Alloacidobacterium dinghuense: one gene and its partner. The protein of the gene in region 2 interacts with the protein of the main gene of each other region in a pairwise test. Links are inferred from orthologs where the notes say so. Each region holds a gene or a part of one and is shown on either strand. Other genes may lie near its edges. The genes, in order: rlmN and ftsZ.

Evidence for each region.
Region 1: the proteins of ftsZ (region 2) and rlmN interact in binary tests that used the Escherichia coli proteins (3 or more experiments, as listed by UniProt). The link is inferred for Alloacidobacterium dinghuense from one-to-one orthologs.

Annotation. Positions count from the first base shown.
Region 1 is NZ_CP060394.1:3,446,045-3,461,354, forward strand. The notes cover bases 8,308-11,255. They hold rlmN (dual-specificity RNA methyltransferase RlmN), read right to left. Parts: upstream 10,387-11,255; coding sequence 9,229-10,386; downstream 8,308-9,228. Other genes in these bases: H7849_RS14170 (gluconeogenesis factor YvcK family protein), read left to right, coding at 8,308-8,655; H7849_RS14175 (hypothetical protein), read left to right, coding at 8,652-9,149; H7849_RS14185 (M16 family metallopeptidase), read left to right, coding at 10,485-11,255. Also shown: H7849_RS14125 (UDP-glucose--hexose-1-phosphate uridylyltransferase), read right to left, coding at 1-430; H7849_RS14130 (ATP-grasp domain-containing protein), read right to left, coding at 467-1,660; H7849_RS14135 (class I SAM-dependent methyltransferase), read left to right, coding at 1,793-2,809; H7849_RS14140 (DUF4254 domain-containing protein), read left to right, coding at 3,039-3,668; H7849_RS14145 (hypothetical protein), read left to right, coding at 3,726-4,436; H7849_RS14150 (SGNH/GDSL hydrolase family protein), read left to right, coding at 4,640-5,539; H7849_RS26470 (VOC family protein), read left to right, coding at 5,620-5,808; H7849_RS26475 (VOC family protein), read left to right, coding at 5,819-5,974; H7849_RS14160 (TPR end-of-group domain-containing protein), read left to right, coding at 6,171-6,731; H7849_RS14165 (hypothetical protein), read left to right, coding at 6,814-7,440; more of H7849_RS14170, read left to right, coding at 7,576-8,307; more of H7849_RS14185, read left to right, coding at 11,256-11,759; H7849_RS14190 (type IV pilin protein), read left to right, coding at 11,911-12,456; H7849_RS14195 (LolA family protein), read left to right, coding at 12,702-13,367; H7849_RS14200 (SGNH/GDSL hydrolase family protein), read right to left, coding at 13,419-14,468; H7849_RS14205 (glycoside hydrolase family 3 C-terminal domain-containing protein), read right to left, coding at 14,544-15,310.
Region 2 is NZ_CP060394.1:6,032,214-6,047,461, reverse strand. The notes cover bases 11,551-14,436. They hold ftsZ (cell division protein FtsZ), read right to left. Parts: upstream 13,712-14,436; coding sequence 12,389-13,711; downstream 11,551-12,388. Other genes in these bases: ftsA (cell division protein FtsA), read right to left, coding at 13,723-14,436; H7849_RS25420 (penicillin-binding transpeptidase domain-containing protein), read right to left, coding at 11,551-12,089. Also shown: H7849_RS25475 (DUF1015 domain-containing protein), read left to right, coding at 16-1,434; H7849_RS25470 (N-acetylmuramoyl-L-alanine amidase family protein), read left to right, coding at 1,445-2,173; H7849_RS25465 (GerMN domain-containing protein), read left to right, coding at 2,170-2,796; murI (glutamate racemase), read left to right, coding at 2,793-3,584; H7849_RS25455 (enoyl-ACP reductase FabI), read left to right, coding at 3,615-4,382; H7849_RS25450 (YukJ family protein), read left to right, coding at 4,435-5,055; ethanolamine ammonia-lyase subunit EutC, read right to left, coding at 5,062-5,811; H7849_RS25440 (ethanolamine ammonia-lyase subunit EutB), read right to left, coding at 5,808-7,187; H7849_RS27700 (hypothetical protein), read right to left, coding at 7,190-7,432; eat (ethanolamine permease), read right to left, coding at 7,380-8,567; tRNA (adenosine(37)-N6)-threonylcarbamoyltransferase complex ATPase subunit type 1 TsaE, read right to left, coding at 8,695-9,171; H7849_RS25425 (NAD(P)H-hydrate dehydratase), read right to left, coding at 9,168-10,757; more of H7849_RS25420, read right to left, coding at 10,830-11,550; more of ftsA, read right to left, coding at 14,437-14,937; H7849_RS25405 (cell division protein FtsQ/DivIB), read right to left, coding at 14,934-15,248. UniProt on the Escherichia coli protein: Essential cell division protein that forms a contractile ring structure (Z ring) at the future cell division site. The regulation of the ring assembly controls the timing and the location of cell division.

The DNA of each region.
Region 1 (15,310 bases), 2.6 Mb from region 2 along the record:
TGGCAGACAGTTCCTTGTATTGCTCAACCCATGCTTCGACCACACGCAGAATATCCGGTTCATCCATCACGGCCACCGTCAGACTGTGATCGGGATGAAAACAGAGCACGCGGCAGATGCCGCGCTCTTGTTCTGCGCGCAGCAACGGCAGCATTCCCGCAGTCTGGGGCGCGGGAGAATCCGGCAGCAGCGCTGCATAGTCATTATCGAAAATGAATACGCTTTCATAACGAGGCGTACGATGCCCTCCTGCGCGCTCATTGCCCGGGCACAGGTAACAGATGGGATCGTAGTGCACATCGGAAAATCCCGATGACGGATTGACCTCTCCCTGCCATGGCCGTTGTGTGCGGTGCGGCGAAATGAGTACCCATTGGCGGCGCAGCGGATTGTAACGGCGATGGGGGAACTGGTAGGCAGAATCGCTCACGAATACTTCCTTTCAGTGAAGCTTCTGTCGTCTATTCTAAGCAGTCGGCTTATCAGGAACGGGCGCCACCGCGAGATAGGTTTCGGCGAAGCGAACGCTGTAGTCCTCAAGCAGAGATCGCACCCTATCTGGATCCGTCGAGTGCACAATCATCCCTGCGTGATGGTGCTTCTTCATGCGGTAAACAATCTCCGGCGCGTCGAACATGGATGTATCCGGCTCCGCAGTCTTCGCCAGGCACAGCACGCTGCCCGCGTAATCCTGCTTTGTATACGGCAGCACATACGGCTCGCCGCGCATAGAGCACACCTCGATGCGCGCCCACTCCGCCCACAGGTTTACGCCGGTCGCGAACTCGACCACATCCGCAATAAACGCTCCGCCCACACGCGCCGCCACTTCGAGAAAATAGAAGCGCCCGTCTTTCGCGTGAATATATTCGGCATGCGTTACACCGCGCACCAGGCCCATCGCCGGAATCAACCGCGCATTGATCGTCGTCAATTCTTTCGCATCGTCATCACCGCGGTGGACGATCCGCGTCGTGAAGACGCCGCCTTCATGCATCACCTGCATAGGCGGCTTGCCATAGCGGCTCACCGCGGAAAAGACCACCTGCCGTTCGCTGGTAATTGCATCTACGTGATAGATGTCGCCCGGCACAAAGCGCTCCAGCAGGAAAAAGCTCTGACGATCACCGAGCTCATCGAGCGTGCGCCACAGTTGCTCGGGATCATGGATCTTTCTTATTCCGATCGCTGAAGCCTCTGCACGCGGCTTGAGCACCCACGGCCCTGGAACGTTCGCCATGTAGATACGCAGATCGTCGTAGTTCAATACCGGAGAAAATTCCGGCACCAGCGCTCCGGCTCGTTGTGCCTCAAAGCGCATCGCCAGTTTGTCGCGGAAGTGCGCGGTCGTGGTCCGCCCCATGCCGGGAACGCGCATATGCTCTCGCAGCGCAGCCACGGTCTCCATATCGAATTCATCGAGCGCCACCATGCGATCGATCTTCCAGCCACGCGCAACATAGGCCACGGTGCGGATAACGCCTTCCACACCGAGGTCAGCCGGCATGGTCAGCACATCTTCCAGAATGTCGCGCGGCCAGTCGGCGTGTTTCAGTTTTTCGACTGTCAACAGCACGATGCGGCAGCCCATCGCTGCGCACTGACGCATGAATGCCTGTCCCTTTTCATAGGTCGTAATACAGAGAATCCGCTCGCTCATGCTAGAAACACTACACCCTGAGAGGCTTTCTGTATCCGCCATTTTCCGTACGCTTCAGACCCGAAAAATACGCGTCGCTCAACAACCATCGCTGATATAGACTGTGGAGGCTCTGAACGTCAGGAGGAATGAATGGCTGCCATAGCCCAGCAACAACCGCTTACCCCAGAACGTTTTTTCAATGCCGTAAATGCCTATCAGCAGACGGAAGCACTGAAGGCAGCCATCGAGTTGGAAATCTTCACCGCTATCGCCGAAGGGAATACCAATGCAGCAACCATTGCCAAGCGTTGTTCGGCTTCCGAGCGCGGCGCGCGCACGCTATGCGATTTCCTGACCATTCATGGCTTCCTGACCAAAGAAGGATCACAGTACGATCTCGCACCGGATTCAGCCCTGTTCCTCAACCGGCATTCCCCGGCATATGTCGGCGGTGCGATTGAGTTCATGCTCACTCCTCGATTACGTGAAGGTAACGCGCGCCTGGCCGACGCCGTGCGTAAGGGAGGCTCGGCGTTAGGCGACGACGTGCTCGAGCCCGATAATCACATCTGGGTAAAGTTTGCCGAGGCCATGATGCCGCTCACGCGGATGGCCTCTGAGATCATGGCTGTCGAACTTCGCAAGGGCGGTGAATCGCACAAGGTTCTCGATATCGCTGCCAGTCATGGCATGTATGGAATCGCCGTGGCAAAGCAGAATCCCGCCGCGCACATCCATGCTGTTGATTGGGAAAATGTGCTCGAGGTTGCAAAGAGGAACGCGCGCGCCATGGGATTTGCCGATCGCCATCACTTGATTCCCGGGAGTGCCTTCGAGGTTGAACTCGGCAGCGGTTACGATCTGGCGCTGATCACAAATTTCCTGCACCACTTCGATGCCCCGACCTGTACCACGTTTATGCGGAGAGTGCATGCCGCGCTCAAGCCAGGTGGCCGCGCCGCGATTCTTGAATTCGTTCCCAATCCAGATCGCGTCACTCCGCCCGCGCCGGCTGCCTTCAGCATGACGATGCTGGCGAATACTCCATCGGGCGATGCCTATACCTTCGCTGAACTTGAGACCATTGCGAAACATGCCGGCTTTTCACGTGTAGAACTCGCGCCACCGCAAGTCGGAATGGGTCGCCTGGTAATTGCGTATCGCTAGACCAATCTAAAGTCTGTGAATTGCCGTACCAGAAGAGACCGTTTGAGGACGGCTCTTCCTGCATGCCGCGAAAAACAACAGGCCCGAATCGGATCGGCGCAGCCAAGCACCAGAGAGCCCCGCACCATAGCCAGCCAGAACTCTCGAGCAAATTTCATCCGCACCTCGCATCCTTGGTTCGCTTGGCTCTACCATAAGTGTTTGCAAGGAAACTGTACTGCTCGAAACTATGGCTTTGCCCGACACAACAATTCTCTCGGCTGCTGAAATCACCCGGCAACAGGATCACCTGACATCCCTCTGGCATCAGCAGCGGGCTGCTATTCCGGCTGGAAGCCTTGGGACATTTCTGGACAGTGTGATCGCCCAGCATCTGGCGAACTTCCAGCTCTGGCACACAGAAGACGATGCCCGGGCACCACATGCGACCGATCACGACCTCGCGGAAGTAAAGCGCGCCATCGACCGTATCAACCAGCGCCGCAACGATCTGGCCGAGAGCTGCGACGTGGTTCTGCTTGACCACCTGCGGGCGCTCAACCTCCCTAATCCCAAAGCTGAGCTGAATTCCGAAAGCCCCGGCCTCATCATCGACCGGCTTTCGATCCTATCGCTGAAGATCTTCCACACCACCGAAGAAATCGAGCGCCCAGACGCACCCGAGGGCCACGCCGAACGCAATCGAGCCCGCCTTGAAATTCTCCAAGACCAACGCCACGATCTTGCTCATTGCCTCGACCGCCTCTGGCAGCAGACTCTCGCTGGCACGCGCAGCTTCAAGCTCTATCGGCAACTTAAAATGTACAACGATCCAGCCCTGAACCCGGCCGTTTACACCCCAAACAAACCAACTTCGTGAAAGCCGGACCAAACAACTCAGCCCACGCGTCTAACGAATTGAAAGGAAGAACCACCTATGCGATGCTTGGTTGCACTCCTCGCCCTCAGCGTCGCCCTGCCGGTCCATGCCGCACCAGCTAGCAAAGAGTTGGCGCCACCGCCCGCCGGCGCGACTCTGCCTGTTCTCCTCAACAAAACGCTTAAGCCTCAAAATCTCCAACTAGGACAGCCAATCACAGCGGAGTTCGTGCAGTCAGTGCCAGTCAAGAAAGACGTCAACCTGCCCAGGGGCACAAAGCTCACGGGTCATGTTGTCGGTGTCAGTGCCTCCTCGATCAGTATTCTGTTTGACCAATTGCGATGGAAAGGACAAACGCTTCCCGTTCGTGTCCGGCTGGTCGCTGCCGCCGCCCCGTACAATGTCTTGCACGCAAGACTGCCCCTCGGCGGGACCGCACGAGGAACCAGCGACCCCGGCGACTGGACGACCCGCCAGATCGGTGGCGACGAAGTGTACCTCTCCGCCGGATCGGGCAAGGTTTACAACCAGTACAGCGAGCCCGTAGGATTTGCCGATTTCTCCGGTGTGTATGCCAGCCCATCTACTCCGAGCGAATTGCCCCGCGCTGTTGGCCCGTTTTCCACCACGGCCACCGGGCTGCACGGCTTCCGTGAATTCTCCATCGCGTCTCATGGAGACGCAAATTCGCCCATCACCCTCTCTGCAAACAAGCCGAACTGGGAGATTGGAAACGGCAGTGCGTTGCTGCTTGAGGTGGTTCACTAGCAGCGACCGCCTCTGAAAAATACCGACTGGGCCTGCGTCGTAGTCGGCCACCTTGATCGGCGGCAGGATTCAATTTCCTCTTACCCAGGCGCTCATCGATTGCTGTATGCTGGCACACCAGCGAAAAGCCACGGCTTTTCTTCGCGCTCCCCCGCGATCATTTACGTTCTCCTGCCTTGTTGCACTTGAAAAGGAGACCCTCTATGCGCTCACGCCCTTCGCTGCTGCGAGCTATCGGGATCGCAGCTCTCATGCTCACCTTGTCCTTCACTGCATATGCCGCGTCGCATCCGGCTTTCGACGCCATCTACGTCTTCGGTGATAGCTATAGCGATGTCGGCAACATCTTCATCGCCAGCAATGGCACCATCCCCGCTGCCCCCTACTTCAACGGACGCTTTTCGAACGGCCCCATCTGGATCGACCATCTGGCAGGCACCTATGGCGTCACCGTCAAGCCTTCACTCGCCGGTGGCACGGACTACGCCTTCGGCGGCGCCGAGGTCACGCAAGCGGTGCCAGTAGCTGGGAGCACGCAAACGATCCCAAGTATTCCCGAACAAGTAGCCCTCTATCTTAGCCAGCACAACTTCAAGGCAGATCCAAAGGCGCTCTATATCGTTGTGGGCGGCGGCAACGATATTCTCAACGCAACCGGTGGCTCACCCGACACGCTCGGTGGAGAGATCGCTTTCGGTCTGCTCTCCAGCATTGCGCAGCTCCAGCGCGCCGGTGCCCGGTATTTCTTCGTTCCCCACTTTTTCAACATCGGACTGCTGCCTGCTGCTCAAGGAAATGCTGCATTCGCGCTTGCTGCAACGCAGGCATTGAACACGGACCTGGACGCGGGACTGTTCATTGAGTCGTTCCTGCCAAACACCCACTTCTATCGCAGTGACACCTACAGCCTGTTACAGGGGGTCGTTGCCGACGGCAGCCATTACGGATTTACCGACATCACCCATCCATGCCTGAACACGGCTGTAAACCCGCCGACGCTGTGCAGCAACCCATATACCAATTTCTTCTGGGATGCTGAGCACCCAACCATCTTCGGTCACTCCTTCCTTGCTGTGGCCGCGGAGCAGGCGATCGACCGGTGAAATTTTGATATCTGACGAAACCACCAGGCTTGCTTCTTGCATCTTCCAGCAGAGATTCGGAGGCAGGCCAAAGGAGGATCATGCAGCACGAGCACATTGACCGAGCCATCGACTACATCGAATTCACAGCCCCCGACCTGCCCGCGATCAAAAAGTTCTATGGTGAAGTCTTCGACTGGAAGTTCCAGGACTGGGGCGATGAATATGTCTCCTTCAGCGATGGCCGTGTCGATTGGCGGCTTCGCCTGCGGCGAGTCCAGGCCGGCTAAGGGAGCGTTGGTGATTCTCTACTCCAAGAACCTCGAAGCAGTGCAGGAAAAAGTGCGACAGGCGGGAGGTACAATCACAAAAGATACTTTCTCTTTTCCCGGCGGCCGACGCTTTCACCTCGCCGATCCGGCAGGCAACGAACTGGCAATCTGGTCGGACAAATAAGCCACCCGAGGAACAACTGGCTTGCGGGCATCGAAATGCACTCTGGCCGCTTCTTAACCGCAGTTCCCGCCGGCTTACTGTTCCCCAGTTGACTCGCACCACCGTTCTGCGTATAAAAACGAGTTCAGCGGGATATTTGCATTCCAGGCGCCAGTTGCGCTGTATGTCTCGAGAAAATCAAGGAAAAGTCGCATTTATGCAAGATACAACTCAGGCTCCTGGCACTCGCCGTACCGCTCGCGCAGCAACTGAAAAAACGCGCCCGATCGTCGACAAGGCCCATGAGCAGGCTCTTCAGCATTACCAGAGCGCTGTGCAACTCATGCAGGAGGGTAAGTTTGAAAAGGCCCGCGCCGCATTTGAGAAGCTCATTCCTCACGCTCCGCCTGAGCTGCTCGAACGGTCCAAGGTCTACCTCGCTGCCTGTGAGCGAAATGCCAAGCGCTCGGAGCTGGCATTCTCCACCCTCGGCGAGCAGTACGATTACGCCATATCGCTGCTCAACACCGGCGACTATGAAGATGCCCGCGATCAACTCGAAGGCATTCTCAAAAAAGACGCGAAGGCCGACTTCGCCCACTACGGGCTGGCCGTTCTCGACAGCATGACGGGACAGGCCGAAGAGTGCCTCGAACACCTGATCGCCGCCATCGAACTCAACCCGCAGAACCGGATCCAGGCGCGCAGCGACTCCGACTTCCAGGACATGGCAGACGACCCGCGCTTTACCGAACTGCTGTATCCGGAAACATCGTAGTGGTTACCGCTCAAAAAGAGCCGCTTTGAAAGCTCCCGGTTGGTACACGCTTCGATCCATGCTTGTCGCGGGAGTATTTTGTGTGTTATCGCTCCCGCCAATTCTGGCGCAGGACCCTGAGCATCCCGCCTCTGGCTATCTCGAAGCCAAGCTGCGAACTGGAGTCGACGCAGGACACACTAAGATCGGCGAAGAGTTTCAAGCTGAGACGCTTTCAGGCTGGAGCATCGCGGGCTGCACAATACCTCAAGGCGGAAGGATTTACGGCAAGGTCGTTGCAGCAACCCGGCATACAAAATCTTCTCCAGAATCAACTTTAGGGCTCCTCATTGAAGGTGTCGATTGCCAGGGCAGCCATTCGCGCTCTGGGTTCGCTCTTCACGTTCTGGAGATCATGGCGCCTGATCTCCAGTCAGTTCCCTTACACTCGGTGCTGCCGACTGGAAAAGGGGGAATGACATCAGTTCCAATGGCGCACGATGACAATATAGCCTCAGGCGACGAGACGTCATCGATTCGCGTCGGCGCAGTCCTCGGAGAGAACAATATGAAACTTGAAATCGCGGCTGGGCCCGAGTTTGCCGATCTGCTGCGTTCCGACAAGCAGACCGTCAGCCTGCTCTCCGGGACGCGCTTGGTTTTAGGCACGAAGGAGATGATCCCCGACGATATGCAACTTCATTTTCATCCACCTGGACAGGAGCCATGAGCTCGCTTCATTTCGCGATACACTCTCGTTTATTGGGAACACCGTAACTTTTTGCCGCGCAAAGAGTTTTCCACTTCAGGCTTCCAATTTACCGGATCGTAAGCTCAAAGAAGATACACTGAACGCATCATCGTTATGAAACAAGCGACCCTCGCACCCTCACATTCATCGCCGCCCAATGCAGAGAAAGTGAACCTGCGAGTCGTCGCCATGGGCGGAGGCACCGGCCTTTCGACCCTGCTTCGCGGATTCAAACGCTACGTTCCATCCCCAGGTGCTACGCAGCCTGAATACGATGATTACCCCTGCCTGATCAGTCATCTGGCAGCCGTTGTCACCGTCACCGACGACGGTGGCTCCAGCGGTCGTCTGCGCAAAGACTTCAACATGCTCCCGCCGGGGGACCTGCGCAACTGCATGGTCGCACTCTCGGAAGACGAGCACCTTATCTCGCGTCTTTTCCGCCATCGCTTCCGCTCCGGCGCCGGGCTCGAAGGGCATAGCTTCGGCAATCTCTTCGTCGCCGCGCTCTCGGAGATGACCGGCGACGCTGCCCAGGCCATCCGCCTGGCCGCCGAGATTCTGGCCACACGAGGGCATATCTATCCCGCCACCACCGCCGACGTCAGCCTCGCCGCGCTCATGGATGATGGCGAGACGGTGCGCGGTGAAACCAACATCACCGCCAGCAAAAAACAGATCGTCGAACTCACCATGGAGCCGCCCGACGCAGAGCCCATGCCCGAGACCCTCGAAGCCATCGAGCGCGCCGACCTTGTCACCATCGGCCCCGGATCGCTCTACACCAGCCTCGTCACGAATCTTCTGGTCAAAGGCGTCCCTGAAGCTCTGGCCCACGCGCAGGGTCTGCGCGTGTATGTCTGCAACCTGATGACCCAGGCCAACGAGAGCCTGCACCTCACCGCCTCCGAGCACATCGAGCGCATCTACGATCATGCCGGCGGTCCGATCTTCGACTATGCGGTCATCAATACCGGAACCATCTCCGACGAGATGATCGCCCGATACGCCGCCGAAGGAGCCGAACCGATCCAGCCCGACATCGATGGCGTCGAGGCCATGGGAATTCGCTGCATCACCGGAAATTTCGCCGACGAAGGCGACGTGCTGCGCCATGCGGCCGACCGCGTCGCCGCACGCGTACTCGATCTGGCGCTCTATCCGCAGAACGGCCGGAGACCGAACGCCGGATGAGGACCGCCCTCGTGACTGCGTGCCTCTCGATGGTAGCAATCACAGCCGCCGCGCAAGGGTTTCCCGACTCCGTCTACGCCCCGCTCTGGAATTACAACGGCACGTGGAAAGTCAGCATTCCCGGCAAACCAACCGACACGCTGATCAACCACTGCTCTCGCACAGGACTCTTCTTTGCCTGCGAGCAAAACGTCAACGGCAATCCCGGGGCCCTCGTCGTCTTCGTCCCCATCGACGCCGAAGGCCACTATCGCACCAATCCAATCACCAAGGACGGCGCCGCCATCGGACCGGGTGACTTGGAGATCAAAGACAATCACTGGACGTATCTGGGCAAGAGCGAAGCTGACGGCAAGACCACCTGGTATCGCACCACCAACGACTTCAGCGACGACAGCCACATCCACTTCGAGCAGGCGCAATCCACCGACAAGGTTCACTGGGAAGTACAGCGAACCGGCGACGAAGTCCGCACCGACAAAGGGACGAAGTAGCTCATCGCATTCAAAAGCTGTCATCCTGAGCGGAGCGAAGGACCTGCTTTTCTCTTTGGCTCAGACGACATACGCCAAATCAACCCAACTGAACCAAATTTTCCGTAGTTCGCTTCAACTGACCGCAAGCCGCAAAAATATCCCGCCCGCGAGGTCGCCGCACATACGCAGGAATGTTGTTGAACTTAATCCGATACTGGAACATATGCACGGTATGCGGATCAGACATGCTGTAAGGCATCCCCGGTCCCGGATTCCAGACAATCAAGTTTACCTTCAGTGGCAGATTCGCCCTTCGCAGCACCTGTCCCACTTCATCCGCATCACGCTCGCGATCATTCAACCCGCCCAGCAGCACATACTCAAACGTGACCTTCTCTTTCGGACGCAGCGGCACCTGACGCACCGCCTGAATCAAATGCCCGATATCCCATTTCTTTGTAATGGGCATGATCTCTGTGCGCGCCTTGTCGTTCGGAGCATTCAATGAAATCGCAAGCTTCGGCCTGATGGCCTCCTGGGCAAAGCGCAGAATTCCCGGCATAATCCCCGAAGTCGACACTGTCATCCGCGACTCGGGAATTCCGACTTCCCGTACCAGCAACCGCACCGCCGCCATGAACTCGTCATAGTTCAGGAATGGCTCTCCCATCCCCATGAAAACAAGGTTGATTCTGTTCTTCCCAATCTCGACCTTGTGGCGCTTCAGGACCGACACAACCTGCCCGGCAATTTCTCCCGCAGTCAGATTGCGAATAATTCCAAGCTTCGCCGTCAGGCAGAACTGGCAGTTCACCGCGCAGCCAATCTGGCTCGAAACACAGATCGTCGCTCGCCGCAAATCGGTCCCAGCCTCGGTGCCGTCGCCAGCCTCGCCGCCATCGCCATCTGGCATCCAGACTGTCTCAACCGTCTGGCCATCGTTCCCGGCAATCAGATAGCGCTCAGTTCCATCGATCGAAACGAATGACTCAACAATCCGGGGTAAGCCCACTTTGTATCCATGCTCAACCATGGCCTCGCGCAGATTCTTAGGCAGCGTCGATATCTCGGCCAGATCCTCGTCCCATTGCCGGTAAAGCGCCTCGGAAAGCTGCCTTGCCCGATACGCAGGTGTGCCAAATTGCGCCAACAGGTCCGTAAGTTGTTGAAGATTAAGGCCAAAAAGACTGTGAGCCCCGGCAGCCTCCGGAGAGTCTAAAATGGATATAGGTTCTTTCCTGCCCGGTGGCATCATAACCAAAGCTCGTAGAGACAAGCATAGCGCATTCTTCCCCACCCCTAAGAGCGGCCCAGAACACGCCCCAGGGCATTTGAAGACTCAGGAATTTAGCAATGGATAACGAACGCAATATACGCCGCACCGTCCTGCCGAACGGGCTCACGATTCTGACCGAAAAAATGGACCACATCCGCTCCGTTGCCATGGGAGTCTGGATTCGTGCCGGCTCGCGCCATGAGCTGGCCGAAGTAAATGGCATCTCCCACTTCGTCGAGCACATGGTCTTTAAAGGAACCAAGTCACGGTCGGCGCAGCACATCGCGCGCGAGGTGGATGCAATTGGCGGTAATCTGGACGCTTTCACCGGAAAAGAAACAGTCTGCTTCAATATCAAGGTGCTCGACGAGCATGTACCCGTCGCCCTCGACGTTCTCTCCGATCTCGTCCTCAATCCGACCTTCGCCAGCGATGAAATCACCCGCGAGCGCGGCGTCATCCTCGAAGAGATCAAGATGGACGAGGACAACCCTGACTATCTGGTACACGAAATCTTCACCCAGGCCTTTTGGAAAGACCACCCGCTGGGCAAGCCGATCCTCGGAACCAAGGAAACCGTAAGACGCTTCGAACGCGATACGCTTTGTAGTTTCTACGGGCAGCAATTCCACGGAAGCAACATGATCTTCTCGGCCGCCGGAAACATCGAACACGACGTATTTGTCGAGCAGGTCACGCGCCGCTTTGAATCGCTCCCTGCAGGAGAATCGCTTACCGTCACAGTTCCACCCAAGACCGCAGCCCGCATCATCCTCAAGAACAAGAAGGCGCTTGAGCAGGTGCAGCTTTGTCTCGGTGTACCCGCCCCGGCCATTGCTGACGAATCCCGCTACGTCACCCTCGTTCTGAACACGATCCTCGGTGGCGGCATGAGCTCGCGCCTTTTCCAGACTGTCCGCGAAGAGCGCGGCCTCGCGTACTCGATTTACAGCGATCTGAACCCATACAGCGACACCGGCTCACTCTGCGTCTACGCCGGAACCTCATCCGACCGGGCGATCCAGGTTGTGCAGCTCGTCATGGAGCAGTTTCGCCGCCTGAAGAGCGAGCCACTCCCGGCCGACGAACTGCGTCGCGCCAAAGACCAGTTAAAAGGGAACTTGCTGCTCTCGCTTGAAAGCTCCATGTCGCGCATGTCGAACCTCGCGCGCCAGCAGATGCACTTCAACTACTTCTTCGGCATGCAGGAGATCCTCGACAAGGTCGAAGCCATCACGGAAGACCAGGTAATGGCGATGGCCAACCATCTCTTCCGCCCGGAGCTGGTCGCAGTCACGCTCCTCGGACGCCTCGACGGAGTCAAGCTCACGCGCAATCAACTCGAGTGCTAAGACAAAAGGCTTAGAACGCAGGATGGAATCAGGTCTCTATTGCTTGATTCCTGTTCTTTCATGAGCACTTCGCTGGCGTCCTGCGTCTTACTCATTTAGGATTTTTCTCGGTGGTTGCCATGTTCGCAGCCACGGGGAGAAACACAGACCCATGATTCATTTTCTGACTCAAGTACATTCTGATCGCCGCAAGCGCCACGCCAGTCACTCTGTGAGCGAAGCTGGATTCACCCTGATGGAGCTGCTCATCGTCATCTCCATCATGCTCATCCTCATGCTCATCGCCATTCCCAACATGTTGAACCTGCGCAGTCAGGCGAATGAAACCTCTGCCATCCAGTCTCTCCGCGCCATTTATCAATCGCAGATCCAATTTCAGACGAATTACCCCGCCAACGGATTCGCCTGCTCGCTGCAGGCACTCGGCGGCGATTCGGCCTCTGGACCGCCGAGCCCCACGAGTTCTCAGCTGCTGCAGCATGACCTCTCTACGGGTTCAAAAGCTGGCTACCTCTTCAACATCGTCAATTGCAGCAAGACGACGGTCAACAATCAGGACATGTACACCAGCTATGAAGCAACAGCCGTACCGCAGGCCGTCGGTAAGACCGGCCACCGTGGCTTTTGCATCGACATGACCGGCGAAATCAAAGCCGACCCAGCCGGTGGAACGAACTGCACCGTACCCCTGCAATAAACAGGTCAGCGCTTCGCAAGCAAGTCAGCGGGGATGGCAAGGAACATTGTCATTCCCCAAACTATGTTCTCATTTTTATTCTGTCATCCTGAGCGGAGTGCCGAAGGCGCACAGTCGACGGATCTGCTTCTCGCATCGGTCAGCAAGAAAATGGGTTACCCATCCTGTCGCGCAATTTGCGACAGGGTGGGAAAGCACGAAACCTCCCTAATAACACCGCCATTCTGAACGGAGCCAAAGGCGTAGTGAAGAATCTCAGCGATGCCAGAATCAAGCCAATCCTGATCCTCATCCTGACGATCTCAGCCGCACAGCTCCACGCACAAACGCCCACAGCCCAGTCACAAGCCGAGCGCATTGACAGGCACTACAACGCCCTCCACTCGCTCTCCGTCCACTTCACGCAAAAATACGACGGCATGGGCATGCACCGCCAGGAAAGCGGCACGCTGCTCTTGAAGAAACCGGGCAAGATGCGCTGGACATACAACCAGCCCGCAGGCAAACTCTTCGTTCTCGACGGCGACAACGCCTATTTCTACTCACCCGGCGACATGGAAATCCCTCGCGTCACGGCAAAGAAGCTTGACGATCTGCGCTCGCCTCTGCGCTTCCTGCTCGGGCACACGCAACTCGCCAAAGAGCTGACCAACCTGCAGATCAATCCGGCAGAAAACGGCGCATTCACGCTCTCCGGCATCCCGAAAAACATGGAGCAGCGCATCGCATCGTTCACCCTCACCGCATCCGCAGCGGGAGTCATCCAGTCCATGCGCATCGAAGAAACGGACGGCGCCATCAACCTCTTCACCTTCAGCGACGAGCAACCCAACGCCCCCGCCACCGACGCCGACTTCGTCTTCCATGCGCCAGCCGGCACACACATCATCGAAGGCATGCCCCCGGTCTAAGCTAACCGAGTTGTCATCCTGAGCGCAGCAAAGGATCTCCTTTTCGATCGCTCAGCACGAACCTGGGTGCCCCATCCTATCGCGCAGCGATAGGGTGGGATAGCACGATGCGTCCAGCAAACCTTTACTGCTCGTCTGCTTGCGTAGAGCATCAATCTTCGCCTGTAAAGCCGCATTCCTCTCCTCAACCTCTGTCACCGAGTCCGCTTTCACCGTCTTGCCTCGTGTGTACCCTACATACTTCAGCCATCCGTCAGAACGCGCCTCCCGCTGTTCTTTGATCAGCAAATACAGCGGATCAGCCTCCACAATCTTCAACTCAGCCTGTAAATCTCCCGTTGCCGCCGGAATGCCTAACCCGCGCAACACGATCTGCGCCATCAACAAATGTCCGGCCGCGTCGGGATGAATCCCATCCTTCTTTGCAAACGAAAAATCGGGCTCCATCTTACGCTGCTCTGCCAGATAAGCATCCATCGGCGTATGCAAATCGATTACCGTGGCCTCGCTCTTCGGCAACTGCATCTCCCAGCGCGCGTAATCTGCGAGCACATCATCGTAGCCCGCATACGGCGCCATGAAACCGAAATCAGGCGCGCTCTGCGGAACAACCTTCGCCTTCACCTGCAAAGCGTCAAATGGCGGAGGAGTCAGCAGGATCATCTCCGCCCCCGCCGCATGCACCGCCGACGTCAGCTTCTCAATCCCCTGCTCAAAAGCATGCATGCGTTCTGCGCTTTGTGGATGATAGATGCCGTCGTTCATCCCATAGCATGCAACCACAATCTGCGGCTTCACCAGGGCAAGCGCGCGCTGCAACCGCTCCTGAACACAGGGCCGCGGAAAGGGATGCGTCTTCTCCGAAAGGCACGAAGCCGTCTCGCTCGCCAATCCGATGCTGATCACATCAAACCTGTCAGCCGGATACAGTCTCTCGAGGAAGTATTCGACGAATGTGACGTAATCGCCCGCCTGCGTAATGCTGTCGCCCAGCCACAACACACGCTTGTTTGCCAGCAAGGGCTGTGCCGCATGCGCCACACATGAAGTCAGAAGGAGCCAAAGAATAGCCCAGTGGCGTCGAAATGAAGAATGTCTCACCCTCCCATGCTAATCAGGAGCAAAGAAAAAAGCCCGCCTGTAAGCAGACGGGCCAATAGATTAATGGCAGAATTCTTACTTCACCTCAATCGTCCCCTTCAGCGGAGTATCCTCCGAAGACGCCCCAGCCGTAATCCGATACTTGCCCTTCAACAGCTGCCATCCATTCGACGCCTCGTCGAAAATTGAAAGCATCTGCGGATCAATCGTCACCGAAACCGTCTTCGACTCAGCCGGCCCAAGTTCCACACGCTGCCAGCCCACCAACCTTTTGAACGGTTCGTCCGCCTTATCCGGAAGCTCGGCATAAACCTCGGCAATCTCCGTGCCTGCACGCTTGCCGCTGTTCTTCACCTTAAAGCTCACCGTCTTCTGTCCGCTGTCAGTCTTCAAGTCGGAATAAGAATAGCTGGTATATGACAGGCCAAAGCCGAACGGAAAGAGCGGCTGCTTGTGCTCGGCTTCATACCACTTGTAGCCAACCTTCACGCCCTCGTCGTAGCTCACCGAGTATTTCGACCCGACATGATCCTGCCCGTTCACCGCGCCCGTTCCCTGCCCCTCATCCTCCGGCGTCAACGGAGGAATCATCGGATGCGGCAGATCCTGCTCGCTCTTCGGGAAGGTCATCGCAAGCTTGCCCGTAGCATTCACCTCGCCCGTCAGAACGTTCGCCAGCGCAATGTGACCGCGACTGCCCGCATACCACGCCTCGACCACACCCGCGACGTCACCCAGCCATGGCATCGTCACCGCCGTTCCCGTCTCCAGCACCACAATCGTTCGCGAATTCGCTTTCGCTACCGCATCGATCAGCGCATTCTGATTGTCCGGCAGTGACA
Region 2 (15,248 bases):
AATTCCTGGAAATGCGTGAGATACAATGCAAAGAGCGCAACAACTCAGACAGATTTCACGCCGGATTTCCGGCATTTTCCTGGAGTTACGACCGTCCGCATGGCCCGCATTTATCCGTTTCGCGCATTACGTTATAACCCCTCCCTTGTTCACGTAGAGGACTGCGTTACGCAGCCGTATGACAAGATCACGCCTGCCATGCAGCAGGCGTATTACCAGAAGAGCCCCTATAACCTGGTTCGCATCATTCTGGGGCTGCCGGAATTGTTCGATGGCAAGGAGACGGGCGACGTCTATACCCGGGCTGCCAGGGATTTCAAGGAGTGGCGGGAGAGCGGCGTGCTGGCGCAGGAATCCGAGCCTTGCATTTTTGCCTATGCGCAGAAATTTACCGTGCCCGGTTCAAACGGTCAGGTGATGGAACGCCGTGGATTTATTGCCCTTGGCGGACTGCACAATTACAACGAAAAAGTGGTCTTCCGGCACGAGCAGACTCTGTCGAAGCCGAAGTCGGACCGTCTGAATCTGCTGCGGGCGACGCGCGCGCATTTCGGACAGATCTTCATGCTCTACTCTGATCCGGGCCTTACGGCGGAGAAGCTACTTTTCGATGAAGATGCTACTCCTGATATTGAAGTGACGGATGAGTACGACGTGCTGCATCGCGTATGGAAGATCAGCGATGAAAACACGATCAATATTCTGACCAGCGAGTTGGCGGACAAGAAGCTGATTATTGCCGACGGGCACCATCGCTATGAGACGGCTCTGAATTACTCGAAGGAGCATGCACCGGCGCAGGCCGCATCAACCGAGCGCAACAGCTATGAATTGCCGCAGCCACCGTATGCGGAAGCGGCTGTGATGATGACCTTCGTGAACATGGACGCCGAGGGACTGGTGATTCTACCAACGCATCGCGTAGTTTTTGGGCTGAAGGATTTTGATCCCGGCGCATTTGTGGAACGCGCAAAGGCTTACTTTGATGTGGAGCCGGTGGCGTCCTCGGAAACGGCTGCACTGAAGGCAAAGCTCACGGCTGCGAGCAAAGGAAAGACGGCCCTGCTGACTGTCACGAAGAGCGGAAATTACCTGCTGACAGCAAGGCCGGACGCAGTGGCGAAGGCTCTGAGCACTCTATCCGAGCGGCAGCGGCAGTTGGATGTGGCGCAATTGCACGGATTGGTTTTGGAGCAGTTGCTCGGCATTACCCCCGAGGCGATTCGTGAGCAGGCCAACCTGCGCTATCTGCGGGATGCGGGCGAGGCCATCGAGCAGGTCGCGCGCGGCGATGCGGATGTGGCCTTCCTGATGAATCCGGTGACGATGGCGCAGTTGCGCGAAGTTGCCTTCGCCGGCGACGTGATGCCGCAGAAATCTACCGACTTTTTCCCTAAACTATTGAGTGGCCTTGCGATCTATCCACTGGATTGATTTCCGGAAAATGCTGCTAAGCCTGTGCGCGCTGCTCGCAATCTCTGCAGCAGCCGCGCAGGAGGCCCCACCACCCCAATCGAATCTGCCGGACATGGGCAAGTTGCCGGCGGTGCCTCCGGCGCAGCGGGCGCAGGTGCAGCCGCAATATGTAGTCGTGCTGGATGCGGCCCATGGCGACGGCGATGTCGGCGCGCAATTCAGCGACAAGATGTTGGAAAAGGACCTGACGCTTGGATTTTCCGTGCGTCTGCGGCAGGCGCTTGCTTCTCAGGGCATTCAGGTGATCACCACGCGGGATGCGGATACGCAGGTCTCGATGGTGACACGCGCGGAGACTGCGAACCACGCCATGGCTGCAGCGTGCGTCACATTGCATGCCACGGCTACGGGAAGCGGCGTGCATCTGTTCACATCGTCGCTCGCGCCAACTCCATACACGAAGTTTTTGCCGTGGCAGAGCGCGCAGTCCGCGTATGTAACGCAGAGTCTGCGTTTGTCTTCCGAGATCAGCACGGCGCTCGGACACGCGGCGGTTCCGGTTACACTGGGGCGCACAGCGCTCACGCCCATGGATAGTTTTGCCTGCCCTGCAGTCGCCGTGGAGATTGCGCCCCTCATAGGTGGTAACACAACAACGGCCACACCGCTGACCGATGTTGGCTATCAGAACAAGATCATCGGCGCGCTGACCGCAGCGCTCACGCAATGGAAAAATGACTGGAGGCAGCAGCCGTGATTCCGCGCTTCCAGCGTTTTCTGTTCGCCGCGATGCTGCTCGCAGCGGTCGTGATGGCGGTGGTGCTGATCCGCATGCGGGAGCGAGCGCACGATCGCTTGATGACGGCGGTCGACAGTCAGCCTTTGAATGAGTTGTCGAGCGCGTCGTCGAGTGCGCCGGTCGAAAAGATCACGCTGCTGGTGGCAAATGACCTGGATGGATCGCTGATTCCGGTCGAACGCAGCTTTCCCATGCCGAAAGATCCGAACGCGCGAGCGCGTGTGTTGATGGAGAAACTGCTGGAGGAGTATGCAGCGCCCAAGTCGACGCATCCTATTGCAAATGCTTCGGGCGTGGACGAGGTGTTTCTGATGCCGTTGCCGCAGCAGAAAGGCGCGAGCCAACAAGGAGAGATGGCGGTGGTGAATCTCGACGCAGCGTTTGTTCAGGCGCAGCCATCTGGGATCGAGCCGGAGACGCTGACCTTGCTTTCCATGATTGCGACTCTGCATGCGAATCTACCGCAGATTACAGAGGTACGCTTTCTGGTGGATGGTCAGCAGAAAGACACGCTCGCCGGGCATGCCGATCTGACGCGCGTCTACCTTGCATCGGACACGCAGACGGCGGTGCGCCCATGAAGATTGGTGTCTTCGACTCCGGTATGGGCGGCTTGACGGTTCTTGGCGCGCTGCTCAGACAGCTTCCAGCGGCAGACTACATTTATCTGGGCGATACGGCACGGTTGCCTTACGGCTCGAAATCGCAGGCGACCATTGCGCGCTATGCGGTTTCTAGCGCGCGCTTTCTTGTGGAGGAAGGTGCGGAGTTTCTTGTGATTGCATGCAACACGGCGAGCGCGCTGGCCCTCGACGCGATTCGAGAAGCTGTGCGTGTCCCAGTGTTGGGCGTGATCGAGACAGGAGCAAATGCGGCCCAGGTTTCTTCCTTGACCGGCGATGTGCTGGTAATTGCAACCGATGCCACGGTGCAGAGTCATGCGTATGAGCGGGCATGTGCGGAACATGGTCTGCGTGCGCTTGAAAAGGCGTGTCCGCTGCTCGTTCCTCTTGTAGAAGAGGGATGGATCGAGCATCCGGTCACGCTGGAGGTGCTGCGGATTTATCTTGCGGAATTGCTGGAACAAGCCGAAAGGCCGGGCCTGAAGCCGGATACGCTGGTGCTGGGATGTACGCATTATCCTTTACTGCGAACGCAGATTGAGCGCGCTGTTCCGGATTTGCGCGTGATCGATTCTGCGGAAGTAACCGCATCCCAGGTGTCGGCTGCACTCATAGAGTACGTTCACGATGGAACGAGAGAGCGCAGGTTTTACGCAACGGATTCGGTTGAGAAATTCAAGCGCCTGGGCACGCGGTTTCTGGGAGAAGCCATTGACTGCGTCGGCCTGGTCAATCTCGGTGGCTGATATCCTTACGTGTTTGGAGGAAAGAGTTGCATGTTGAATCTTGAAGGACGGGTTGCCGTTGTTTTTGGAGTGGCGAACAAGCGCAGCATTGCCTGGGCCATTGTGCAGAAGCTGCACGAGGCGGGCGCGAAGCTCGCGATCGGCTACCAGAACGAGCGACTGAAGGCAGAAGCCGAAGGACTGATTGCGGATTTACCGGGCGCAGAGGCGTTCCAGTGCGACGTATCGAATGACGCAGAGATTGCGCAGGTTTTTGAAGGACTGAAGGAACGTCACGGCAAGCTGCACGTGCTGGTGCACAGCGTTGCGTTCGCTCCCGCTGAAGAACTGAAGAACGATTTTTTGCAGACGTCGCGCGAAGGCTTTCGCGTTGCTCACGATGTGAGCGTGTATTCGCTGATTGCGTTGAGCCGCGCAGCTGCTCCATTGATGACCGACGGCGGAAGCATTATGACGTTGACGTATTACGGCGCGGAGAAAGTTGTCCCGCATTACAACGTAATGGGCGTGGCCAAGGCGGCGCTGGAAGCGACGGTGCGTTATCTGGCGTCAGACCTCGGTAAATTGAACATTCGCGTAAATGCAATTTCAGCTGGGCCGATCAAGACGCTGGCCGCGCGCGGAATCGGCGGTTTGGGCGACATGCTCAAGTCGCATGCGGATCGCGCTCCATTGCATCGGAATGTGGAGCAGGCCGAGGTCGGCGGGACGGCGCTCTTTCTCGCATCGGATCTATCGAGCGGCGTGACCGGTGAGACGGTGTACGTCGATTGCGGCTACAACATCATGGGCTTTTAGCTTCATCCTGCCGCAACGGCCAAGTGTAAGGTTGCAATCGTGGAGGCGCAAAATGCCTGTTTATCAATACAGCGTACTCAAGGGCGATCCGCAGTCGGGCAGCCTGTCTCCTGACTCGCATCCGCATTATCTGATCAATGTAGATGCGGGTGGGACGACGTATCAGGTTGCAGTCAACATTGAATCGACCGACGGATCGCAGGTTCTCTACTTCATCAACGAGAATTTCACCCCGCCTGATGCCGGAGCGCTGGATGCTCTTGCTGTCGGCATGACGCAGTTGAGCACGCAGGGCAATCCGGCAGTCGACTATGTGCGCAGCACGGCAAATGGGCAGCCGATTGTGACGCTCAGCGAAATGCAGTTGCTCCCGTTGCCGGGGCAATCAGCGTCTTCGAACCTCCAGAACGCGGTGATTCAGTATCTAAATCAGGCGATTGCCGATGACAACGGTACGATCTATGCCTTTGGCAGCCAGTACACCGACGGCACGGGCATTCACGACATCCACATGAACCAGGGCAATCCTCCCGGCGCATATGAGAAGGACAATGGCATCTGGCAGGATGGGCTCCTGGTGTTTGAACTTCCGGCGAGTGGGACGTGGGCTGCGATCTTCATTGCCTTCCAGACGGAGTCGTGGACAACGGACAGCAACGGGAATCCGCAATAATGTTGGTTACGGCAGTGCAGGTTGATCGCTTTCGTCCTTGAGCGCGATCCCTGATTTGCCGAGTCTGCGCGCGGCGAGCATCAGGTGATGCAGCTTGTGCGCTGCGGATGGATAGCTGAGCCCTTCAGGACGCACGTTGGAGATGCAATTTCTGTCCGCGTCTGTGCAGCCGATGTGAGGCTTGTACGTCAGGTAGATGCCGAGGCTGTCGGGTGAGCTTAGGCCGGGGCGTTCACCGATGAGCATTACAGTCATCTCAGCATTGAGGAGCTCTCCGATCGCATCGCCAAGCGCGACGCGGGCCTGCGTCGCGATGATGATTGGCGCGAGGTTCCAGCCTTCTAGCTTGCGCATGATTTCTTTGAGGACCGGAACTGCGTGGCGCTCCGGGGCGATGGCGGATAGGCCGTCGGCTATGATGAAGACCGCATACATCGCTTCGCGCAGCGTCTGATCCGTGAGCAAGGATCGACTTTGCTCGTTGAGCTTGCGGCCCAGATCCGGACTGCGGAGATATTCGGCGCGATCGCTAACCGCGCTTTGTACCGTGATGGATTCGAAACCGGATGCAGTGAGTTCGCGAGTCATTCGGTCCGCGTCGAACATGTTGTGAACGGCGTCGCGAGCCCGCGCATGCGCCAGGGCAAATTCAAGAACTTCGTTTGTTGGCAGGCTGTCACCGGCGCGACCCAATGCTAAACGCGCATTGGTGAAACTGCGCAGACGCGTCCACGGGTTCTGAATGATTTCTCTCATGCGCTTTCAAGCAGTCGGGCGGCGCTTGGAGGCAGACGGTCGGCGAGGGTGCCTTCGCGATCGGTGATTCCCATTTTTTCCAGCCATGTTTCAAATTCCGGTGCGCGCTTCAGGCCGAGGACGCGCCTTGCGTAGAGCGCATCGTGGAATGAGGTGCTCTGGTAGTTGAGCATGATGTCGTCGGCTCCAGGCACGCCCATGATGAAATTCACGCCGGCGACAGCGAGCAGCGTAAGCAGCGTGTCCATATCATCCTGGTCGGCCTCGGCGTGGTTGGTGTAGCAGATGTCGCATCCCATCGGCAGGCCGAGCAGCTTGCCGCAGAAGTGATCTTCGAGTCCTGCGCGCGTGATCTGCTTGCCGTCATAGAGATACTCAGGGCCGATGAAGCCGACAACAGTGTTCACCAGGAGCGGCTTGAATGCGCGGGCTACGGCGTAGGCACGGGCTTCGCAGGTTTGCTGGTCGACTCCATGATGCGCGTCGGCCGATAGAGCGCTTCCCTGCCCGGTTTCGAAGTACATCACGTTGTCCCCGACTGTGCCGCGATGCAGTGCCAGCGCGGCTTCGCGAGCTTCCTTGAGCAAGGCGAGATTTACGCCAAAGCTGGCGTTTGCCTTTTCGGTTCCTGCAATCGACTGGAAAACGAGGTCGACGGGCGCTCCCTGTTCGATTGCCTGCATGGTTGTGGTGACGTGCGCGAGCACGCATGATTGCGTTGGAACTTCGTATCGCTCGCGGAATTTGTCGAGCATGTCGAGCAGCGTTGTGACTGCGGCGAAACTATCGCTTGCCGGGTTGATGCCGATGACCGCGTCGCCGCAGCCGTAGAGCAGTCCATCGAGCATCGATGCAGCGATGCCTTTTGCGTCATCCGTGGGATGATTCGGCTGCAGGCGCACGGACATGTGTCCTTTGAGGCCGATGGTGTTGCGGAAGCGTGTAATGACGCGGCATTTCTGCGCGGCGAGGATCAGATCCTGATTGCGCATCAGCTTTGAGACGGCAGCCGCCATCTCGGGGGTGATGGATAGCGCGATGCGCGTGAGGGTCTCTGTGTCCGTGCTTGCGCTCAGGAGCCAGTTGCGGAAATCTCCAACAGTGAGATGACTGATCTCTGCAAATGTGCTGGCGTCGTGGGTGTCGATAATGAGCCGCGTCACTTCGTCGGATTCGTAGGGAATGACGGATTCTTCGAGAAAGCGCTTGAGCGGCACTTCAGCGAGCGCCATGCGCGCGGCTACGCGCTCTTCTTCGCTTGCCGCGGCGATGCCTGCAAGCTCGTCGCCGGAGCGCAAAGGACTAGCATTTGCCAACAGCGTTTTTAAGTCGTCGAAGCGCCATGTGCGGCTTCCGATGGTGTGCGCGTAGGCCATGTTTAGTCGGCGGCCCGCTCACGCTGATGACGCGTGAGCAGGAAGTAGATAAATCCTGATCCCAACAATGCGAGAAAGACAAGCGCGACCAGGCGATTGTAGTAAAGCATGGTTCCCATGCAGAGCACGGAGCAAATGAGCGCAAAGGCTGGAAAGATGGGATAGAGCGGCGCCTTATAGCTGCGGTGCAGGTCAGGCTGTGTGGTTCGCAGGCGGAAGAGCGCGAGCATGCTGAGGATATACATCAAGATCGCGCCGAAGACAGACATGGTAACAATGTTCGCAGTCAGCGTTTGTCCGCCAAAGGTGATGAGTTGGTCGCTGTAAATGGCAGCAATGCCGACGACGCCTCCAGCGAGAATCGCAAGCCACGGTGTTTTGAATCGCGGATGCACGCCGGCGAGAAAGCGCGGAAGATAGCCAGCGCGGGCGCGCGAAGATTTGTCGCGAATAGCCGAGGATGATTCCGTGAAACGATGCGACGAGGCCGAAGAGTCCCAGCCAGACGAGCATGTGTAGCCATCCACTGCGCGCTCCCACGACGATCTTCATCGCCTGCGGCAGAGGGTCGTTGATGTTTGCGAGCTTCGTCCAATCACCCGCTGCTCCGGCGAAAAGCATCACCCCCAGCGCCAGCGCTACCAGCGTGAGGATACCTGCGATGTACGCGATGGGAATCGAACGCTTCGGATCTTTCGCTTCTTCGGCGGCCATGGCCACGCCTTCGATGGCAAGAAAGAACCAGATTGCAAATGGAATAGCGGCAAAGATACCCGGGACTGCGTGCACGGTGAATTGATTCTGGCCCGCCCATCCACCCTGAAGAAAATTGGCGAAATGAAATCCGGGCGTGACGACCGCCATGAACACCAGTAGCTCAAAGATGGCGAGCAGAGTTACGAACAGTTCGAATGTGGCGGCAATCTGCACGCCAATGATATTCAGCGTCATGAAGACGAGATAGGCCCCGAGCGCGGCATGTTTTGGGGCCAGCGACGGAAACTGCACGTTGAGATAGGCTCCGATGGCGAGCGCGATGGCAGGTGGCGCGAAGACGAACTCAACCAATGTGGCTGCGCCTGCAAGGTAGCCTCCAACTGGGCCGAAGGCTGCCCATGCATACGCAAACGGACCGCCAGCGTGCGGAATGGAGCAGGTCAGCTCGGTAAAGCTGAAGATAAAGGTCGCGTACATGGCCGCGATCAGGAGCGAAGTGACAAGAAAACCGAGCGTGCCTGCGTTGGCCCAGCCATAACTCCAGCCGAAGTATTCGCCTGAGATAACAAGTCCAACTGCGATGCCCCAAAGCTGCCAGGTGCCGAGCGTCTGCCTGAGGTCGTGATGCGTTGTGACGGGCGGCGATTCGATGGCGTGCGACACGCTTGAGAGTATCCGCCTTTACGGTGGACTTATGGAGGGCGCTTCGCGCCTACTAACGTTATATAGACAAAGCAGGTCTTTCGACTCCGCACTCCGTGCTGTGCTCAGGATGACAATGTAGAGAGAGTTAGTCTTTGAGCGTCAGCGTGATCTTGCGCGAGTCGCCGCCGGTGGTCTTCATCACGATTTCGCCGTTACTGCGCTTGGCCACGCTCGGAAACTTGTCGCCCCATTCCACCAATACGATGCTGTCGGGCGTGGCGATCTCATCGAGGCCGAGCGAGTCGAGCTGGCGCTCCTGCTCGATGCGGTAGAGATCGAGATGGTAGAGCATGACCGGCTCGTTTTTTCCGTGATCATGGAGGGTGCCTTCGTATTCGTGCATCAGCGTAAAGGTGGGGCTCGTCACTTCATCCGGTTCGGCGGCGTCGAGGGCTTCGGCAATGCCCTTCACCAGCGTGGTCTTGCCTGCGCCCAGATCGCCTTTCAAGATAAGGAACTTTGGTGGCGTGAGCAGTTTCGCGATCTCACGTCCGGCACGGATCGTATCGGCGGCGCTGTTCGTCTCGAACTCGTGGACCTTCGTGCCTGTGGCCTCTGTCATCGCGGCATCCCCTGTATCCAAACATACCCGCCTTTGTCGTCGGAGCGGAAGCGAAAAGCTGTTGAAAGGTGCGCAACGGTGTCAGTGGCAAGCAGGGTGTGCTCGTCGTGTTCCCACACGGCAAAGTCGGCAGCCAGCCCGTGGAGATAGACGGCGGCGTTCACCGCTTCTCCGGCTAGATGCGGATATTGCGCCAACATAGCCGCTATGATGCCGGTGAGGATGTCTCCGCTGCCACCTTTGGCCATGCCGGGATTGCCGGTGGTGTTGATGGCAATCGAACCGTCCGGATGGGCGATCAGAGTGCGCCATCCTTTGAGCACCAGCGTGACATGATTTTTCATCGAAAATTCACGAGCCAGCGCTTCGCGGTTGGCTTGAACTTCGCCGGTGCTGATTCCGGCGAGCCGAGCCATCTCTCCGGGATGCGGCGTTAAGACGCGTAACCGGTTGCGGCCATTGATCTTGCCGGGATGCTTGGCGAGGATGTTCAGGGCGTCGGCATCGAGGACCGCGGGAAGATCGGTCTTTTCCAGCAGGCCGAGAAGAAATGCTTCGGTCTCCGCCGACTGGCCCAGCCCCGGACCAATCGCGAGCACCGTTTTCTTGTCGAGAAGCTCTTTGAGCGTTTCGTCATCGAGATTGCTGCTGCTGATTTCTCCTTTGCTGCCGGCACGCAGGGGAATGGTCATCAACTCGGGCGTGATGCGCACAACCGAATCGAGGATTGGTTGCGCTACGGCGGCGGTCACCAGGCCGGCCCCGGTGCGCAGGGCTGCGAGCGAAGCCATTGCAGGCGCTCCGGACTTTCCGTATGAGCCGCCAACCACGAGTACGTGACCGAATTTGCCTTTGTTGCTCTCCGCGGGACGTGGAGTCTCGGTGATCCTCTTCGAAGCTCCCGCCCAGGTGAGGTTTAACTCGGATTCGATGGCTGCGTCGGGCGAGCCGATGGGGGCGACAACAATGGGCTGATAGGCGCTGTCGGTCAAGTTGCCGCTGACGTGCGCTGGCTTCGGAGCGGTGAAGGTCACGACCGCATCGGCGCGATAGGCGCCCTCGGTGCGATACTCGCGGGAATCCGAATCCCAGCCGGAAGGAATATCGACGGCGACGACCGGCGCGTCGAGGCTGTTGATCCGGTTGCGTAAAGCCATCGCCACGCCCTTCAGCGGAGGCCTGAAGCCGGTGCCGACGACTGCGTCGAGAAACAGGTCGGATTGATTGAGGATATCCGTGATCTGAGCTGAAGAGAGAGACTCTTCGTCCGGCGCAAGAGCAGGCGCGATTTCCATGCGCTCAAACATCTCTTTGGCGTCGCCTTTCAGGTCAACCGGATAGCCGAGCAGCAGCACCTTGACCCGGCGGCCCTCCCCGGCCAGCACGCGCGCGGCGACAAAACCATCGCCGCCGTTGTTGCCTTTCCCGCACAGAACAGTAATGTTCGCCGCGCGCGGAAATTCCTGCAGCGCGAAGCGGGCGACGGCGTGACCGGCGTTGTCCATGAGGTCAAGCGAAGCGATTCCGTAGCGGTCTACAGTGATGCGGTCGCATGTCTGCATCTCCTCTGCGGTAAGAATTTTCATGATGTAGAAATCGTACCTGAACAAAAACGGCCTCCGCGATGGAGGCCGGTCGTTTCAGAAATTTAAGATGCGCTATTCGGTGACGCCGATAGCTGTCTTGGTTGTATCCGTTGGCTGCTTCGCGACGAAGTAGCTCTTGTCCCAGAGGTTGCGGTAAAAGAGGCCGGTCAGCTCCGCGGCTTTGGGACCGAAGGTCGGGCGTCCACCTTCGAGGAAGAAGACGGTAACGATGCGACCGTACTGCGTGTCAGCGTAGGAAGCGAACCAGCCGAAGCGAGTGCCATTGTTCGAGCAGGTTCCGGTCTTGCCCATCACCGGGAACTGGTTGAAGTTGGCACGTAGCGAGCGCGCCGTTCCATATTGCACCGCGGCCTGCATGCCGTCCTGAATTTCTGGGATGAGCTTGGCAATATCAAGCGTGCGCTTGATGCGCGGCTGGAAGTTCACCACCTCTTCCGGTGTCGTCGGGTGCTGCAGGTAGTAGAGCGTTCCACCGTTGGCGATGGAGGCGACGAGCGCGCCGAGTTGCAGAGGAGTCATCGAAACGCTTTCGCCGAAGGAGCACATGCGGCCCACGCCGCCCTGGCTCTCCGGCAGCTCCTGATCGGGATAGACGCCCAGCTGCTCGTTGGGGATGTTGTAACCGGCCAGCTCGCCCAATCCAAACTGATTGGCATAGTGGCGAACGCGCTCGAAACCAAGGCGGCGGCCCAGCGTCTCGAAGTAGAGGTTATTCGAGTGCGCCAGAGCTTCGGTGAGGTTCATGTGATACGAACCGCCGAGGTTGACCGGCGTGTCCTTCGTAACAATGCCTTCATCGAGCGCGGCCAGGGCGACGGAAAGCTTGATCGTCGAGCAAGGCTCAGCGCCGCTCGACAGGGCAAGCTTCTGGTTGACCATCGCCAGTACGCGCCCGTTGCTGGGATCGATGGCGACGACTGTGCCGTTCATGTTGCCCAGCGCATCGATGGCGGCCTGCCGCACAACTGGATCTTCTCCACCGATCGAGTCGCCGTTCGTGAGATCAATATCTGTAAACGAACTACCAGTGAAGCGCTCGTAGGAGCGGTGACGATGAACTGTCGTCAGGCTGGCGCGGCGAACTCGGCCGTGACTGGTGGTCGTGGTGAGAGAAACATTTGTGACGCGGGCAGGGCGGCGGCTGTGCTGCAGATGCGAAATATGCTGCTGGGCGCTGGCCGATTCCTGCACATGCGTGCGGGTGGTATGGCGGGTGGTGTGGTGCGTCGTCGTAGTAGTTGTGTCCGCCGCGAGCGCGGCGGGTACCGCAACCAGTCCTGCAAGGAAAACGAGGTGTGCTATGCGTTTCATGAATCCATTCATCCTGAGCCCAGCTACTCTTTGAAGGCCGTTCTCTTCTTATCGGCCTCCATGCATCTTGCGCATAGAAACAGCCTGAACTTCTAACAAAAAATACTTGTCGCCCGACCAATAGTTCCGCAATGGTCCGTCCCGTTTCCATTCCGGACTAACGATCGATCCTATTTCACCACAGTTACAACCCGCATACAGCCGGAATGATGCCCCCCGGCATTACTTTTGATTACTGTACTTTAGGATGGGTTCCTGATTAAGCAAAATTTTGCTTTATCCCCATCCAATTTCTATTATTACAAACCGCCGCGACGCATGAAGGCCGGGATATCCAGATTTTCACCGGACTCCTCCTCGTGCATCAGGCCGAAAACATCCGATAAAGGCGCGGGCTCAGCGACCGCGACAGCCACCGGTTCCGGTTCGAGGATCACTTCCGGCTCGGGGACATAAACGGGCTCCGGGGCCGGCTTCGACGCCGCCGGCTTGACCGGAATCGAGATCGACCGGCGCGGCATGTCCTCTTCCTCGCTCATGAACCGGGGAGTCGCAACCGTGGCCTCAACATGGGTTTGCACCTGCACCCGAGGCAACACCGACTCGCGCAGAGCCGCAGTCAGCATGCGCTCGCGGCGCTCGGGCATTTCCTCGCGGAAGCCGGTGGCGATGACGGTGATCTTGACGTCGTCGCCCATCGATTCGTCGAGCACAGCGCCGAAGATGATGTTGGCATCTTCGTGGGCGGCGTTCTGGATAAGAGTGGATGCGGCGTTTACTTCGCTCAGCTTCAGCGTGCTTGATCCGCTGATGTTGATCAGGATGCCCTTGGCTCCGTCGATCGCGCCATCTTCAAGCAGCGGCGATGCCATCGCCGCCTGCGCGGCCTCAATGGCGCGGTTCTCACCTCCGCGTGCTGCCGTGCCCATTACGGCGTACCCCATGCCAGCCATCGTGGTCTTCACGTCGGCGAAGTCGCGGTTGATGATACCGGGGATGGTGATGATGTCCGAGATGCCCTGCACGGCCTGGCGCAACACATCGTCGGCAATGCGGAAGGATTCAAAAAAACCCGCGTCCTTCGCGACAGCCAGGAGCTTTTCGTTGGGGATGACGATCATCGTGTCGACGCTGTCGAGCAGTTCCTGCATGCCACGCTCGGCCTGCGCCATGCGGCGCTTGCCTTCAAAGCCGAAGGGTCGGGTTACGACGGCGACCGTCAGCGCGCCCATTTCACTCGCCAGCGAAGCGATCACGGGAGCAGCACCCGTGCCGGTGCCTCCGCCCATGCCGGCGGTAACGAAGACCATGTCCGCGCCTTCGAGCGCTTCGATGATTTTTTCCGAGTCTTCGAGCGCGGCACGGCGACCCACGTCTGGATTGGCGCCTGCGCCGAGGCCGCTGGTCAGCTTCATACCGAGTTGCAGCTTTACCGGAGCCTGCGAGAGTTGCAACGTCTGCGCGTCGGTGTTGGCGGTGATGAACTCGACGCCCTCGACGCGCGCGGAGATCATACGATTGACGGCGTTGCCGCCGCCGCCGCCCACGCCGATGACCTTGATCTTCGCGCCGGTGGGTAGCTGTTCGTGATACTGAATGCGGATTTCTTCTGACGGGTTCATGGCTAAGACTCCTACAAGCTTCCTGCAAAGATGGCGCGCAGCTTGGCGCGCAGACCCTGGTCTTCCGCCGCACGGGTCACGCTGGTGCGGTGGGCATACAAAAGCATTCCTACTAACGTGGCGTTCTCGGGGGCGATCAATTCTTCCGGCATACGAGAGAGCGGCACCGGCGATCCAATGCGCGCCGGGACCCGCAGCAGGCTCTCAGCGGTATCGAGCAATCCTGGCAAGTGCGAACCGCCGCCGGTGAGCACGCAGCCCGCGCCCAGCGCTTCCAGCACTCCTCCCTGGCGGAGGTTTTCTCTCAGCAGCTGAAAGAGCTCGCGGGCGCGCGGTTCAAGAATCTCACTGATATAGCGTTGCCGAACCATGCGCGGTTCATGGCCCGGCATTCCCTGCAACTCCACTTCGTTCGACGACGAAACACTGGTGACCACCGCGTGACCGTAGGTGCACTTGATCCATTCCGCTTCAGCCGCGGAGATGTGCAGGCCTACGGCCAAATCATTCGTGAAGTGATCGCCGCCGATCGGGACAACAGAGGTATGCGCAACCGAACCTTCAAAGAAGACAACTATTTCCGTGGACCCGGCGCCGATATCGATGAGACAGGAGCCCAGTTCACGCTCGTCGGCGGAGATCGTCGCTTCCGCCGCCGCGATTGCATCGAAGACCGATTCCGTCACCTCAAGACCCGCACGGTTGGCGCACGTCACGACGCTTTGCAACGCGCTGGCTGAGGCGGTTGAGATATGCAGGTTCACTTCAAGGCGATTGCCGATCATGCCGACAGGGTCGTGAATGCCCGGCTGCTCGTCGAGAATGAACTGCTGCGGCAGCAGGTGGATGATCTCGCGATCGGAGGGCAGCGAGACGGAACGCGCACGGTCGACTGCGGCGCGAACATCTTCACGGGTAATCTCGCGCAAGCGCGATCCCAGGCTGACTCCGCCCCGGCTGTTCAGGCCACGAATATGCGGGCCGCCGATGCCGACAACACAGCGGTCGATAGTCCCCTGCGCCATGGTCTCGGCCGCCATCGCCGCCTTGTTGATGCAGCTTGCCGCCTGTTTCAGCTCGGCGATCAGGCCTTTGCGCATGCCGGTGGATTCGGCGATACCATGACCCCGATAGCGCAGCGCGCCATCGTGCAGCTCCGCTACCAGTACGCGCGTCTTCGCGCTTCCCACGTCGAGCACCGTCAATAGCTGTTCGGTCTGGCTCATGCGTGCTTCCTGTGGGGGTGGGCTATGGGCCGCGCCTTTGCGACCGGCTGTTTGGGCGTTGCCGCCGGCGTGGCTGGAGCAGCCGGGGCGTCCTGTGTTCCGGGTGCGTTGTCCGCCATCTTCAGGACCACCTGCCGGTCATACCGCAGGTCAACCGAAGCCAGATGCGGGTACTGCTGCTTCCACTCGGCCAGATGCGACTGGTATTCGTGCCAGCGATTGAGGAAGTTGTCTTCGCCAAAATGGAGCAGAATTTCGGAGTTGCCGGAAGAAACAAGCCCCTGGACGTCCTCGGGATCAGATATGTCGAT